Regions from separate parts of the Agarivorans sp. 2_MG-2023 genome, predicted to be linked through region 1. Evidence: predicted binding sites of a transcription regulator. Region 1 holds the regulator's gene; each other region holds the start of a gene.
What was found. The regulator sigma-54, encoded in region 1, starts transcription at its own class of promoters, with help from an activator protein. The targets are predictions, from matches to a motif close to GTTGGCACGNNNNTNGNNT.
Positions count from the first base shown of each region.

Region 2: Q4549_RS08650 (FlgO family outer membrane protein) is a predicted target of sigma-54. The motif match lies at 3,744-3,762, and genes of this name have one in related genera.
Region 3: Q4549_RS03075 (formate/nitrite transporter family protein) is a predicted target of sigma-54. The motif match lies at 3,982-4,000, and genes of this name have one in related genera.

Region 1 covers NZ_JAUORQ010000011.1:45,265-50,727, forward strand. The annotation lists gene rapZ (RNase adapter RapZ) at 1-188, opposite strand, end outside; gene ptsN (PTS IIA-like nitrogen regulatory protein PtsN) at 215-658, opposite strand; gene hpf (ribosome hibernation promoting factor) at 667-954, opposite strand; gene Q4549_RS16260 (RNA polymerase factor sigma-54) at 978-2,480, opposite strand; gene lptB (LPS export ABC transporter ATP-binding protein) at 2,531-3,256, opposite strand; gene lptA (lipopolysaccharide transport periplasmic protein LptA) at 3,259-3,798, opposite strand; gene lptC (LPS export ABC transporter periplasmic protein LptC) at 3,761-4,318, opposite strand; gene kdsC (3-deoxy-manno-octulosonate-8-phosphatase KdsC) at 4,315-4,866, opposite strand; gene Q4549_RS16285 (KpsF/GutQ family sugar-phosphate isomerase) at 4,866-5,463, opposite strand, start outside.
Region 2 covers NZ_JAUORQ010000004.1:348,222-353,684, forward strand. The annotation lists gene Q4549_RS08620 (chemotaxis protein CheV) at 1-17, opposite strand, end outside; gene flgA (flagellar basal body P-ring formation chaperone FlgA) at 186-866, shown strand; gene flgM (flagellar biosynthesis anti-sigma factor FlgM) at 944-1,267, shown strand; gene flgN (flagellar export chaperone FlgN) at 1,275-1,694, shown strand; gene Q4549_RS08640 (FlgO family outer membrane protein) at 1,869-2,615, opposite strand; gene Q4549_RS08645 (LPP20 family lipoprotein) at 2,674-3,150, opposite strand; gene Q4549_RS08650 (FlgO family outer membrane protein) at 3,131-3,715, opposite strand; gene Q4549_RS08655 (flagellar assembly protein T N-terminal domain-containing protein) at 3,823-4,965, shown strand; tRNA gene Q4549_RS08660 (tRNA-Arg) at 5,041-5,116, shown strand; partial or broken gene Q4549_RS08665 (galactokinase) at 5,209-5,463, opposite strand, start outside.
Region 3 covers NZ_JAUORQ010000002.1:73,509-78,971, forward strand. The annotation lists gene Q4549_RS03055 (CNNM domain-containing protein) at 1-151, shown strand, start outside; gene Q4549_RS03060 (DUF2999 family protein) at 312-563, opposite strand; gene cynS (cyanase) at 738-1,187, opposite strand; gene Q4549_RS03070 (bifunctional protein-serine/threonine kinase/phosphatase) at 1,236-2,957, opposite strand; gene Q4549_RS03075 (formate/nitrite transporter family protein) at 2,971-3,828, opposite strand; gene Q4549_RS03080 (sulfotransferase) at 4,326-5,463, shown strand, end outside.

The sequences.
Region 1 (5,463 bases):
TCGTCTGGGAGGTTTCGAATATCGATACTTATTGCTACTTTAGAGTAAGTATTTTTTAAGTTATCGATAAGAGATTGCCATAACACAACCGGGAGGTTGTCTACGCAATAGTAGCCCAGATCTTCTAGTACTCTTAAGGCGACGGTTTTTCCTGAACCTGAACGCCCACTCACGATAATGAGTTCCATGACTATCCCTAACGGTGATTAGAGTATTAGGCTACCATGATGTCGTATAATTCGTCATCACTTTGTGCACAACGAAGTTGTTTACATACTTGCTTATCGTTAAGTTTTTCAGCTACTTGAGATAAGGTGTTGAGGTGTTGTTTACACTGATCTTCTGGTACCAGTAAGGCAAAAACCAAATCAACAGGTTTATTGTCAATGGCGTCAAAAGCAATTGGGGGATCACAACGTAAAAAAACAGCGGTTGTTTGATGCTGTTTATCAATGCGGCCATGAGGTATTGCCACGCCTTGCCCGATACCGGTGCTGCCCATTTTTTCTCTATTCAACAAACTCTCAAATATACATTGAGCTGTCGTATCTAGTTGGCCAGCGGCTAGTTCACTAATAATTTCTAAGGCGCGTTTTTTTGAAGAGCATTGGACTGCACTTTGAGTGCAATCCAAGCTTAGTACTTTATCTATTTGCATGGAGGTGACTAATGTTTGTTAAGTTTTTCTTTATGTTTGATAACTTGGCGGTCAAGTTTGTCGATGAGACCATCAATGGCGGCGTACATATCTGAATGTTCAGCGGTAGCGAATAATTCACCGCCATTTAAATGTAAGGTGGCTTCTGCGATTTGATTGAGCTTCTCGACGTTGAGGATGACATGAACATTGTTTATCTGGTCAAATCGTCGAGTGAGCTTGGCAAACTTGTTATGGACATATTCTTTTAAAGACTCAGTAATATCAACGTGGTGTCCGGTAAGATTAATTTGCATAAATATAGTCCCCTTGATTGGCCTTAAAGTAGGCTCTTACGTTGGTTAGAAGGTGGTATCGCTAAAGACTCACGATATTTTGCAATCGTACGTCTTGCCACCTTGATCCCCTGATCTGCCAAAATATCAGCAATCTTACTATCGCTGAGAGGTTTACTGGTATTTTCGGCAGCAACCAGTTTCTTAATTAATGCACGAATAGCGGTAGATGAACATTCACCGCCGCCATCGGTAGCCACATGGCTAGAGAAGAAATATTTAAGTTCGAAAATGCCGCGAGGTGTATGCATGAATTTTTGAGTTGTTACTCGAGAAATCGTTGATTCGTGCATTTCTACTGCTTCGGCCACATCGTTCAGCACCATTGGCTTCATTGCTTCTTCACCGTATTCGAAGAAGGCTTGTTGGTGGTGAACGATACAGTTAGAGACTTTGAGTAAGGTTTCGTTGCGGCTTTCAATGCTCTTAATAAACCACTTGGCTTCTTGTAAGTGGCTACGGATAAACTGAGTATCGGTAGCATTAGACGTTTTACTTAAGGATGCATAGTGAGAGTTTACTCTTAGCTTCGGCATCGCATCGGGGTTTAGCTCTACCACCCAGCGACCTTGGCGCTTCACTACGGAAACATCGGGGATAACGTATTGGGCTTGGTTTGGCTCAACAGCGTTACCCGGGCGTGGTTCTAAGGTGTGAATTAAACGCATCACTTCGCGTAGCTGGTCTTCTTTTAACTTGGTCTTTCGAGCCAATAAGCGAAAATCTCGATTGGCTAATACATCGATATGGTTAGACACCACATCTTTGGCTTCATTTAGCCATGGTGTTTCTGGGGAAAAACGACTTAATTGAATTAACAAGCATTCTTGTAGCGAGCGCGCGGCAATGCCTACGGGGTCGAAATGCTGAATCCGTTTTAGTACTGCTTCAATTTCGTCAAGCTCTACATCTAAGTCGTTATTGTCACTAGAATTGAGGCCATCTAATAATTGTTCACAATCCTGTGTGAGGTAACCTGATTCATCTACTGCATCAATAATGGCTAAAGCAATGGCTTGGTCTACTTCGCTGAAAGGAGTAAGGCGCATTTGCCACAGCATGTGATCTTGTAAGGAATCAACGGTTTCACCTTGGAATAACATATCGTTGTCGTCACCACCGCCACTGCCGCTCGATGAGCTAGCTGGCGCGGAACTGGCGCTATAAATATCGTCCCAAGTGGAGTCTACGGGTAGGTCATCAGAAACAGTTTCTTGGTTAATGGCATCGCCAGCTTCCATTTGGCTGCTGTCTACGTCGGCGCTAGATTCGGCTTCTGTAGATTTTTCATTGGCTGACTTAGCGTCTGTTGCGTCACTATCATTCGAATGTGACTCATCCGCCTCAAGCAGAGGGTTACTTTCCAGAGCCTCTTGAATTTCTTGCTGTAAATCCAGGGTTGAAAGCTGGAGTAAGCGTATGGCCTGTTGTAACTGGGGGGTCATGGTTAACTGCTGACCAAGACGCAACTGCAAAGATGCTTTCATTAACTACCGCTATCCCTTCTTTTTATATTATTTTCTAAGCTGCACTTTAACTATAGCTTGAATTGTTCACCGAGATAAACTCGTTTCACGTGCTCGTTTTCAAGTATTTCTTGTGGCTTACCTGAGGCTATCAATTCACCCTGACTAACGATATAGGCATGCTCACAAACATCGAGAGTTTCCCTTACATTGTGGTCGGTAATTAATACACCTAGACCGCGATCACGCAGGTGTTCAATGATTTTTTTAATATCAATAACGGAAATAGGATCTACCCCAGCGAAGGGTTCGTCAAGCAAAATAAACTTAGGGGCTGCGGCTAAGGCGCGGGCAATTTCTACCCGGCGACGCTCTCCGCCTGATAGGCTCATACCGAGATTTTTGCGAATATGGCCAATATGAAACTCTTCTAGCAAATCGTCCAGTGCGCCAATTTGCTGCTCTTTGTCCAAATCCTTACGGGTTTCTAATACTGCTAGAATATTTTTTTCTACCGATAAACGGCGAAAGATAGAGGCTTCTTGGGGAAGATAACCAATGCCTTTTCGTGCTCGAGTATGCATAGCGGTGCTAGACAGATCATCGTCATCGATAAGTATTCGGCCTTGGTCTCGTGGCACTAGACCAACCACCATGTAGAAGGTAGTGGTTTTACCGGCGCCGTTTGGCCCTAGTAAACCAACAATTTTCCCGGTTTCTACATTTAAACTGACGTTCTTTACTACCTTGCGACCTTTGTAGCTTTTGGCAAGGTTCTCAGCGATTAAGGTACTCATGATTACTCATTGTCCTCGGGGGAGAGTTCTTCTAATTGCTGAGGCAGGAAAATAGTGGTCACACGATTATTTTCATCGCCTTGAGCAACCATCTCTTGTTTATTAATGCTGTATTTAATCATTTGGCCTTTTACTAAGCTCTCTTCTTGCTTGAGCTGAGCATTGTTAGTTAAGGTGAGGGTCTGCGTTTTTAAATCGTAACGCACCTCGTTGGCCTCTGCTTCAATTGGCTTGCCGCTGTCTAGTAGTTGGTAAAAAGTTGCCGGTTCGCCTTTGGCGATCATCACCTCGCTGCCTTTTTCTTCACTACCTATTACGCTGAGTTCTTCGGCGTGCATTTTTATTGAACCTTGAGTCACCACTACATTATTGTAGAAAGTGACGCGGTTTTCTTTGATGTTGACCTGCTGGCGGTCGGCATCAACAATAATTTGTTTGTTGAAGTCGTCTTCAAGTGCTTGAGAACCCCAAGAAAGCATAAACAAGCTAGCCGCTAGCGCTAACTTACTCTTGTGGGTTGTGGTAAACCGCTTCGATATCATCTAATAAAGTCACTATTTCGTTAGCTAGATCACCGTCCATGCCAACACCATACAGTTCGTACGATGGGCCATACACGGTAACAGGTTGATCGCTGCTCATGGTTTCGCTTTGCAGATCGATTTCCAAACTTTCGGTAATTATGTCGCGAACATACTCGCCACGACTTAAGTTTTTAATCACTACATTGTCATTTAAGGTGACAGTTTGTTGCTGCTGTACTGTAGCGTGATCAGCCACAATTTGCCATACAGGTTGACGAGGATCTGGGTAAACCAAAATCTTTGGTTGAGTAAATTCTGTGTGCTTAAGTTGTTCAAAAAACTCCATTTGTTCGGCGTAGATACGGTAACGTGGGCTGCCGTTTTCGCCAAAGCTGACGCTATAGAGTTTCTCTGCAACAAAGTTGGGCTTGCTGGCTTCGCGTTGAGCGCTTTGTTGTTTAGGATCTGAGGGGCTTAATTGCCACAACACCAAGGCGAGAACGAACAGGCTAGCAAAAAACAGCGTAACGCGATTCATACACTCATACCTTGAGCATGTTCTAGCTGATCTTTGGCTTGCAGTATCAGATCACAAAGCTCGCGTACCGCGCCAAAACCACCTGGGGTAATGGTAACTAAGTTAGCATCTTGTTTACACAGCGGGTGGGCGTCATGTACGGCAACACCTAAGCCACACGCGCGCATTACCGGCGTATCAACCACATCATCGCCAATGTATGCCACTTCGTCAGCTGCCAGGTTGAGTTGTTCGAGCATTTGTTGGTAGGCCACCATCTTGTTTTGTTGGCCTTGGTAAATGCGGTTTACACCTAAAGCCTGCATGCGTTTTTCTACAATAGTAGATTGGCGGCCGGTAATAATGGCCACTTCTACACCAATGTTTAACAAGGCTTTAATGCCAAAGCCATCGTGAGTATGAAAGGCTTTTAGCTCTTCACCATCATTGCCAAGGTAAATTCGGCCATCGGAAAACACTCCATCAACATCGCAAATAAGCAATTTGATGTTTTTAGCACGGGTAAAGTTTTGCGAGCTTACCGAGCCATAAGGTGTGTCAATAGTCATTAATATACTCCAGCCTGCAGCAGGGTATGCATGTTAAAGGCACCCACTACGGTCTGTTGGTTCAATACAAACAAGCCGTTAATTGATTTTGCTTTCATCAGCTTTAAGGCGTCAAAGGCTAACCAAGAGTCTTCAATGACTTTTGGGTTTTGAGTCATTACTTGGCCAATTGGTGTGTCATGTATATCGATGCGTTGATCAAGTATTCGACGTAAGTCGCCGTCAGTAAAAATACCGACCAATTGCTGTTTAGCATCAACAATTCCCACCATACCTAAACCTTTGGCAGTAATTTCGAACAATGCTTCACGAATAGTTTGTTCGACTGTTACTAGAGGGATTTGTTCCCCGCTTAGCATTAAGTCACTCACACTTAACAATAATTTTTTACCTAAAGTGCCGCCAGGATGAGAGAGAGCAAAATCATCGGCAGTAAACCCACGGGCTTCTAATAGTGCTACTGCCAACGCGTCGCCCATTACTAAGGTTGCTGTAGAGCTGGCGGTAGGCGCTAACCCTAATGGGCAGGCTTCACGAGGCACTGAGATACATAAATGGTAGTTGGCAAGCTTGGCCATAGACGAGTTAGGGTTGCTG
Region 2 (5,463 bases), on a different contig from region 1:
TCTAAAATACCCGCCATATACTTATCACTCCTTAGAAAGGGGCATCAACTTTGCTTAACCCCTGTATACTATCGCTCAATCTAGCTTGTTTGTCGTAATTTTGACGCCCAATGACTTAGCATCAACTTGTTAAGCATAGACAAAAAAGCCAATTGTTACTTTGCTTTATCGGTATCATATAGGAAATGTTGATAAAAATTGCTGCTCCACTGTTATTATTTTGTTTTAGTCTTACTGCTCACACAAGCGAACTGCATTCGCAGCTCGAAACAGAGGCAGTAGAATTCGTTCGTTCACAAATCAATCATGACCATAGTCAAAAAATTGAGCTTAGTGCCAATCAACTTGATGAACGGGTTGCTATTCCTGAATGCACTAAAGGTTATGAGTACAGCCTTGCCAATGGTGAAGTCCGCAGAAACACCAGTGTTTTGGTCAGTTGCGAAGAACATGCTAACTGGCGTTTATACATTCCCGTTAGAAAACAAGTTCTGCTGGCGGTGGTCGTTGCTGCAACACCAATACAAGAAGGCGCAGCGCTAAACCATTCCCAAGTGAGCTTAGACTTTTTACCGGAGAACCGTTTACGCGGCAGTTACTTTACCGACCTAGAGCCCTTACTAGGAGCTAAACTAAGGCGAGCATTAAGAAAAGACCAAATTATAACTGGGCGCGATATTTGCATAGTATGTAAAGGTGAAGCAGTAACCATTTCTGCCAATGCTGGTGGACTGAATGTTACAACTCAGGGCACGGCTTTATCTAGTGGTAGTATCGGTGATACCATTAAGGTTAGAAATAACCAATCTCAGCGACTTGTCACCGGCCGAGTAAAAGCATTAGGAATTGTTGACGTAAAACTTTAATTTTTTTCTAAAGTTCTACAAAGGTAAGCCGATAGCTTTATTGAATACGAAAAATTGATTAACTGTGGGGCGCCATTATGGCTTTAAACATTAACAACTTAGGTGGAAACCGTCCTAGTCAAGTAGACTCAAATAGAGTCGCTGATAAAGGCACTAAAGAAAGCGCTGAACAACGTTCACCCGCTGGTTCTGCTGCAGCCCAGGATTCAGTTATGCTTACTAACGAAGCACAACAACTAAACCGTATTCAGCAGAATTTGCTCAACGATTCAGACAGCAGAAGCTCAAAGCTGGAATCTATTAAGCAAGCTGTAGCCGACGGTACTTACCAAGTTGATGCTAATAAAGTTGCTCAAAAAATGGGTGATTTCGAAAGCGAGTTTAACAAAGCACTTGGGTAATTAGGCAATGATTACAGCCCTACTGAATACTCAAGAGCAGCAACTTACCTTGCTGCTTTCTCTTTTAGAGCAAGAAAAGGTCGCGCTTGAACAAGACGATACTATTGCTCTTTTTGCCGTTGCAGAACAAAAAGAGCAGGCCCTAGCAGAGATATCTAAAGCAGATGCAGAACTTGAAGCGTCAGCTGAAAAATCTCAACTTAAAACTGACTTAACTTTAAGTAAGCAAGTGGATACAGTTAAACTATTGCTGCAGCAATGCCAGCAACAAAACGCGCTAAATGGTGAGATTATTCAAGCCAGTAACGAAAAAGTACGCCAACTCAGCGCAGTAATTGGTCAACTCCAAAATCAAAATGCATCTACCTACGATAAGCTAGGCAAAAAACATAGCTCACAACGCATGGGTAAAGGTTTTAAAGCTTAACGACTTAAGCCTTTTGATTGATCTTCCGCTCTACCCAATGAGACTCCCCTCACCACTTTCTGAATTTACAGCCTTAAGCTGAATAGTAAAATGTTTAGTATTATCGATGGCTAAATACAATAAAACCCCAAACATGTTTGAGGTTTTAAGTAGTGTAATAGACGTAGGGTAAACTTAGCCTCTCTCCCCCATTGGCATTTTAGTTTTATTCGCTTGAGTGCGAGACTCTATAATCATCACTCCGTCACGTTTAACCGGAACGGGAACCTTACTTTGGTAAACTTCGTTAGGAATTAACTCTTGCGCTGAAGCAACCACTACTTTTGATTGCGCACCAACAATTCGAGCATTAACTAAAATACCTTCATTAGATTTACTAAAGGTACCCACTAGCAAATATTCTATAGGTAAACGCTTAGATAGCTCTTTAACGTTGCGGCTATACACAAAATCACCTTCTGGTGTGATGCGAATAAAACCGGTAGTTTTATAATCAATCACTGAAAAGCCACTTTGCTGCATTTCATAAACAAAGCTTTCGGCTAGCTGCATACCAAAAAGATCTGTGGTTTTAAGATTATCTAAAGGAACAAACGACGCTACGCCAATCGGCGTTTCAGCATTAACAAAGTGTGAGCTAGATACCAAGCGCTGTGACATTAGGTTTACATAGTCAGTAAGTGAGCGCTGTACATTTGGATCGTGCATTTCTGGCGCGGGCGGTGTTAATGAGCGGCTTTGGCTACCACTTAAAAACAGCTGGCCATTTTCATCAATCACTCCCTCTTGATAATGGGAGTTATGAGTATGTGGGGCGTGATGTTTAGAACCATCGTACACCACCACTTTTTGCATCGACGGGGAGCTTGAGCACCCCATCAACATCGAAGTAGCTAACGCTACCAAGCTAATACCTTTCATGTCGCTTCCTTAATCGTCTATTACGCTTAAAGTATCGGCCTAAAAGGTAAAATCTTTACTAAAATTGAACGGTTTTTTGACTCTCTAAGTGACGCGTTGGCGACATAGACATGGTCACTCGATATACCTCTCTAAAATCTAATTGCAATTCAGTAACATACACATCATCTACAGCATAAGCACTCATCACTTTAGCGCCGCGAATAACGCCCGCTACCGAAGCGGCTAAGCGCTCGTTCCCTAACACCATATCACTTACCGTCGCCGTGCTATCAATGTGCTGTCCATATACTTGTTCAGACAGCTCACGATAAGCATCCAATTTCGAGGCTTTCATTGCCCGCAACTGCTTAGAAGACAAATCGGCTCCTCGCTGTTGGCTAATGGGCGCGTAGCCTACTGCGTTCACCACAGTGAAGTCGCCTGGAGGCTCGTACGTCCACTCAACTTTTTTCACTTGAGTGGTTGGAGTACATGCTAAAAGCAGTAAAACGGATAAACTTAAAAACCAAGATCTAAAGTACAGATTGTTCATGACGCTCCAAGCTCCCATTAACGCTAGTCACTCGAGGCGAGGTTGCCCCCGCTATGTTTGGTACAAATTGATAGGCCGCCGATACCACCTCTTGGCTAGAGAGTTCGACTAATCGCATGTTAACGTGCCTGCCTGATGTAGTGCGCTGAAAACTGCCCACCACTACGTAAGTAATTTCCATTTCTTTGCGCAGTAATTCAGCGTCACGCGATAAGGAAAACTCACCATAACCAGGGTCCATTTGTAGGCGGCCAGTTAGCCTTGGCTCTACCATATTCACCCCCTCTCTAGACAAAGCGGCAAACATTGCCTCGGCCACTTGCCGCCCAAAACTGTCACTGGACTGTAAGTCATCTAAATCAACTACCGTGCTAACGGCCACGGAATCGCTATCGGTAAGATCTAAATTGTCGGTAAGTTGCCGAGAAAGGTTGTCTACATGTACATATAAAGCTGCATCCTGTTGCTCTCTAGGTTCAACATAAGGGTAATTTGAAACATGATGTAAGCTGGTATTGCATCCTTGAAGCGTAACCAGCAAAATAATTAATGTCGTAAAACGCATATCAATCTCCTCCGACTTACGCCTTACCAAGCAATAACCATTCCAGTCAAAAAAATAACGTTTATCTTTAGGTATAGTTATTGCTAGTTAGTGAGTAGGAGGGCCTTATGAAACAGTTCATTTTTTACATTGGCATGCTAATTAGCCTGTCAACTCACGCGGTATGGTACGAGGCCAAAGGCCAAGCAACCATCGTGAACAACGACATGGAACAAGCTAAAAGCGTGGCTACACAAGACGCAGTGAAGCAATTGCTATTGTACTCAGGCGCATCGGTAACAAGCGTAAGCCAAGTGAACGGGGGTCGCTTAACTCTCGATCAAATTGAAGTGGTGTCTAAAGGTTCGTTACATAACTTAAAAGTATTAGAAGAAGGCAACCACGGCCAGCAGTACTATGTCATTTTGCAAGCCGATGTTTTTCCAGCGGCTAGTCAGTGTAAAGCCAGTGGCTACAGTAAAAACATGTTGCTATTACCCCCTTTCCTAAAACAACAACACCAAGTAAGAGTGGGACAATTACACGAAATTTCGCCAGCGGTAGAACAACGCGCTTACGATATAGCACGCGAAGTGGGTACTCAGTTCAACGTAAAACACCCGCCTAAACTGCCCCTTAATTATTACAAACCTGGCGAGCACAATTTTAAAGGCATTAAAGACGTCGCAGATCGCTATGGTGCTCAATACTTACTCGGTTTAGAAATTGAAAACATATCTTTAGACCAAGAACATAAACCCAAGTTTATTAATTTATCTTACCCGCAACGTTACTTTGTAATGAATGTGCGAGTGTATAACGCCATCGACTTAGAAGAGATTTATAACAAACGATTCTCAGTAAATGCCCCTTGGGAGTTTGATGCTAGAGAAGTGATTTCCCCCTACTCCGCCGAATTTTGGTTGTCGGCTTACGGGCAAACCTTAAATAGCACTCTGCAACAAGCTATTTCTGAAGTAGACGCCCTACTCGCTTGTCAGCCTTTGCAAGGTAGCGTAGTGAAAGTATTAGGTCCAGATCGTTGGCAAATTAACTTAGGTAAAGCCAATCAGCTGAATAAAGGTATGCTGCTTAATTTAATTCATCAAAATTACCACTGGGGTAATTGGGATATCCCGCGACAAGAGCAAATTGTGGCTGATAGCATGGTACAAATTGAGCAGGTATATCAGGACAGTGCCATTGTGGTGGCGCTAGACCCAACAATGGTAGCCAACATTCAGCTCGGTGACTTAGTGAGCAAACAGTAAAGCTTTGCTTTTCATCAAGTTAAAGCTGAGTATAATAACAATCCTTGCTACTAGCTTAGCGGCAAGGATTGTTACGTCCCCTTAGTTCAGCTGGATAGAACAAGGACCTCCTAAGTCTTAGACACAGGTTCGAATCCTGTAGGGGACGCCAACAAAAGCTCAATCTTCCGCTTAACCCCTTGCTAGTACTTTAGATACAAAAAAGCCTCGAGCATGCCGAGGCTTAATATTATCTATTGAGATCTACAGTGCACTCGCTCCGTCCATCGCCTTACACACGTAAATACTCTCTTTTAAACCCGTCACGGTTTGGTATTGCTGCTCGACTGCTTGGCATACCTTATCGACCAATTGAGGCGGCATAAGCGCCACAATGCAGCCCCCAAAGCCACCGCCCGTCATACGTACGCCACCTTGGTGGCCTAGCACCTGTTTCACGATATCCACAATGCAGTTCACTTCCGGTACGGTGATTTCAAAATCATCACGCATTGAGGC
Region 3 (5,463 bases), on a different contig from region 1:
TCAGGGCTTGCTCACCATGGAAGACATCATTGAAACCCTGCTAGGCCAAGAAATTACTGATGAAAGCGATGCAATTGAAGATATGCAGCGTTTGGCGCGTTTTCAATGGATACGTCGATTGCGCAGTAAAAAACAACGTTATAGTCGTTAATTATTAGCCTAAAGTTATCATTCGAGTTGAGTCTAGTGTCTGATTACCCTGTAAGTGAATTTGGACCTTAGACTCACCCGTTTGTTAGCACTCAAACCACAATAAGAGCTGTCACACTTTAGTGCTTAGCATTGCCTGCTAACCTAGTCCATCGCTAGCGTTATTTCTTAAGCTGCTCTTTGGCTGCCTCTACTTTTGAAAAGTCTAAACCTAACTCATCTACGGCTTCTTTAATCAAAGCAGGATTTTGCATCACTTGCCCCATTAACATTTGAAGCTGTTCTTGTGGCAAACCTAATTGGCTAATGGTAGCCATAGCCGCAAGAGGGTTTTGCGTCAGCACTTCAAAAAGCTCGCTAATCTGTTGGTCGCTAATATTGTTCTCTCTCAACATCGCAAGAATCGGGTTCATCACACTACCTTTAAACTAAATAAAATAAGCCGACAGTTTAGCGTTTCAGATTGGGGATTGACTAGTGCTATCAGCAATAAGTGCATGGGAGGGCTGTTAAAGCATAAACTAGTCACGTAACACATGTAAAAAAGCCAGCAACTCGCTGGCTTTTTTAGTTATCTTACATAGCGCTTAGTAGGTTTTATAAGGTAAGAACTTACCCGATAACACCACGTTTACTCGGTCACCATTGGGGTTTTCTTCACGCTTAATATCCATAGAAAAATCAATCGCGCTCATAATGCCATCGCCAAACTCTTCGTGAATAAGTTCTTTAATGGTGCTGCCATACACATTGACCACTTCGTACCAACGATAGATAAGTGGATCAGTTGGCACCGCAGTAGGCAGTGAGCCTTTATAAGGCGCTATTTGTAGCCAAGCGATAGCTTCATCAGTTAACTCGAACATATCACCAACGGTCTCAGCTTGCGCTTTATCAAAAGTCATTTGCCCTAAACAAGCGGCAGTAGTCCACTCTTTAGATAAGCCAATAGCGGTCGCAACTTCACTCCACTTAATGCCTTTTCTTACCTTGGTTGCCACAATTAGCTGAGTGACGTCTTCTCTACTAGTAATCATTTGCGTTTCCTTCCCTTTTCAGTAAATGAAGTCTATTTGCACGACGCGCTAACGGCTTAACAAGTAAACCACTAGCGCAGCCAGAATGGCTGATATGCCCTGCCATACGGCCACTGGATTTCGCTCCACTAGCGGCGCGCGAGTTTTGTTTAAAAAAGCTTTATTGGGCTGGCGTAAATCGCACAAAAACTCGGTAATTTGCTCATACCGCTTAAGGCGATTCACCTGCAACGCTTTTTCTAAAGCATCATCAATCCAAACGGGTATTTCACTGTCGGTGTCGAGTACCGACTGATAAACCAAGCGCCTTTGCGCGGCCTGGCTTTTTGCGCCCGCCACTTTGGTGCCATAAGGGTAGCGCCCACACAGCATGAAATAGGTAATAACGGCTAATGAAAACAGCTCGGCACGCGTGCTACCGCCCTCACCTAAGAACAGTTCTGGTGCCGAGTAAAGTGCGGTGCCGAGTAAATGCTGCTGAGTTAAATCATGGGTTTGCTCAGCCAAACCTGCCGCCCACACTGAGCCAAAGTCGATAATTTTTATGGTGCCGGTGCTATCTATCATGATGTTGTCAGGTTTAAGATCTTGATGCAGCATATCCATGCGGTGAAAAGCGCGTAGCCCCTTAGCAATTTGCTCAACTATTTCTCTCACCCTGCTTAACTCAGGCTTTGGGTTGTCGGTTATCCACTGCGCTAGAGTTTGCCCTTCAACATACTCAAATACGGTATATAGGTAATTGCGCTCGCGCGGGTCGAGATTGGCTTTTAGTACATAGGCGCTATTAATGCGGCGAGCTATCCATTCTTCAGTGAGAAAGCGCTCTAAGTATTCAGGGTCATCGCGTAAATCTATTGAGGGGGCTTTTAGTATTACCTGTTGCCCCGATTGTTCGTCTAAGGCTAAGTAAACATGGCTGCGGCTGCTGGCATGAAGTTGGCGAACGATGGTGTAACCATCAAACTGCATTCGCGCTTCTAACATGGGCGGAAAGGGCAGCCTATCTACTTGCTGCTTTAAGTGCTGAGCACTATTTTCTGCCAATTGGTCAACGCGAATAATCTGTAAACTTAAATTATCGTCGCTGCCTGCTTCATAAGCTAACTCTACAATCTTGCTGGCTGCTGCTTCTAATTCATTGGGATACCGTTCAATAGTGCTGTTGACCAGTGCAGCATCAATAAACTCGTAAACGCCATCGGTGGCTAATAAAAAGATGTCACCGGATTCTACGCGCAAGCTTTGGTAGTCAAATTCACAATATTCATCTATGCCTAAAGCTCGGCTTAGGTAGCTTTTATTTTCATTCACCCATAGGCGGTGATCTTTAGTGAGTTGTTCTAAACCGTTTTGATTTAAACGGTAAACGCGGGTATCCCCCACATGAAAAATGTGTGCGGTATTGCCTTTTATAACTAAGGCACTAAAAGTACAAACGTAACCCTTGTCTTTGTCGTAATGGTAAGGGCTTTGCTGTGACTGGGAATACAGCCAAGCATTGGTGGCATCTAATACTTTTTCGGCTGAGTGCTGAACCGACCAAACTTCAGAGGTGCAGTAGTAATCATCTAGAAAGCTTTTCACTGCGGTTTCGCTGGCTACTTGGCTTACTTCGCTGCTGCTAATGCCGTCGGCCATCACAGCAGCAAAGCCTTTATGGTTTAACTGCGAGCCTCGCGGAGTGGATACACCGTAACAGTCTTGATTAATGGCCTTGCGGCCTTTATCAGAACATTGACCAATGGAAACACTCAGTTGGCTCGTCATATAATTTCCGTGATTAAGCGTTAGCCGAAGCGGTTTTACTTGGCGCTTCTACAGCAGATTTAGCCACTTTACGCTTAGGCGCGGTTCTCACGTGTGTGGTGTACAGTGTTAAACCAGTAAAGGCTAAACCACCCACTAGGTTACCTAATGCCGTTGGGATTTCATTCCATAGGAAGTAATCCATTACAGAGAAGTCACCACCCATAATTAAACCAAATGGGAATAAAAACATGTTCACTACCGAGTGTTCAAAACCCATGTAGAAGAACAAGAATATTGGCATCCACATAGCGATAACTTTACCGCTAACGTTGGTAGAAATCATCGCTCCTACTACACCCATAGATACCATCCAGTTACACAACATGCCGCGAACAAAAATAGTAAACCAACCTGCCACACCGTGTTCTGCATAACCTACGGTACGCGCTTCACCAATGGCTGCTGCTTTAGCACCCACCGCACCAGCTTCGATGTTAAAGCCGTAAGTGAAAATGAAGGCCATCATCACCGCAACGGTTAAGGCTCCACCAAAGTTACCTAAAAATACTAAGCCCCAGTTACGCAACAAGCCAGGTACATCTACGCCGGGCCGTTTATCTAACAGCGCTAATGGCACTAAAACAAACACTCCAGTTAATAAGTCAAAACCCATCAAATAAAGCATACAGAAACCCACAGGGAACAAGATTGCTCCAATTAAAAAGTTTCCGGTGTTTACAGCAATGGTAATAGCAAAAATAGCGGCTAGGGCCAAAATGGCACCGGCCATAAATGCACGAATTACCGTATCGCGGGTAGACATGAATACTTTAGATTCACCCGCATCCACCATTTTTGTAACAAACTCTGAAGGAGCTAGATATGACATAATATTTCCCTATATTGCTTAGTAGTAAATTGAATCCTACGGCTTGGAGCAGTGTTATCGGCGGTAACTACCGCAGCGTACCTTTCACAAGTAGAGCTCTAGGCTCTTTGTCAACTTGCTGCTTGGGTCTGTCCTTGACCATCAATAGGGAAATAGCAATTGTTGCGCCAAACGGCCCACAAAAACACACAAAGCCTTAACAATTGGGCAACTCAGCGTTATTTATCATTAATATTTGGCATGCTCTTTAACTGAGCCGGTTAAGGATTTGCACTGTATTAGTCTATAAATGCACCATTGCATAGCGCTTACAGTTATATGCATCAATTAGGGGCAACGACAAAGTGCCTAAGTAAAAAGGTAAATCCACCTTGCCTTAACGTTTTGTTATGAAACTACTGCGTTTTTTTGCAATGAGATAAATCACGCATCAAATCTCCCGGCCTTGCTATACAGTAAAGATTGGAAGAGGTATAAAGTGAGTAATAGGAAGTAGTATGAAGCCCGAGCAACGGCACAGCATTATGGAAAAAGCCGTAAAGGCCTTACAAGCTGGCAAGTTTAGCCAAGCTATTTCTACCGTAAGTAAAATTAACAAGCTTAAATCTCAACAAGACTATAAAAGCCTTGAGCTAGAAGCTTATGCGCTATTTCATATGCAAAAGTTAGAAAAATCACTAGAGAGTTACCAGCAACTGCTAGGGTTTTGCCAAGACAATGAACAGCGTAACAGCACCTATCGCAATATCGCTAAAACACAAAAAACACTGGGCTTAACTCGAGTTGCTATCAGCTCCTTTGAACAATGTTTTACACTAGATAACAGTATCAATAATGCGCCAATCGCGGCTCAGTTAGGTGAATGCTACCTAGATGAAGACTGCTATGGCGAACTCGATACGTTGACTACGCTTATGCAAGGCTGGCCAGGGTATTACGCCCCCGCTCAAGCCCTATTGATTTCAGCTGCGAAAAAACAAGGTAACAAACAGCTTACTCTAGAAAGAATTGACGCTTTTCTAGCGCATTCAAGCTTTATAGAAGAGTGGCAGCTGGAGTTTGCTATAGACACCTTGATGTTTATACGAGAACACCAGGGTGCAATTAAATTACTTAAACAAGCCGAAATAGACTTTGTTAACAAGCCTTGGATTCGTTACTACCAAGCAGAAGTAAAAGCGCGCCAAGGAGAACACGAGAGTGTAACGCTATTACTGAGTAATGAGCTTATAGAGCGCTTAGATTTTATGCGCCAAAAGGCCGCTTATAAGCTTCGAGCGGAAGCATTTGATAAACAACAGCGTTACTCCGACGCCTTTATTGATTTCACCGCTATGGCTAATTTGAATCACCAACGGGCAAAGGCGTCTAGTCATACAGACAATGTAGCCAGCTTACAAAAACTCGATTTGTCATTTCTACATAATGTAAAAAACACTCACGCGAAAGAGCATCAACCAGTGTTTATGATGGGCTTTAATCGCTCTGGCACCACCTTATTAGAGAACATACTCGATACCCAAGAACAGGTTATTGCACTTAGCGAAACCCGCTCACTGTTTAACGTTACCGAGGCCTTTAGCAACAAACTAAACAAACGCTATCCGCAAGACTTACCTAAATTAAACGAGCAAG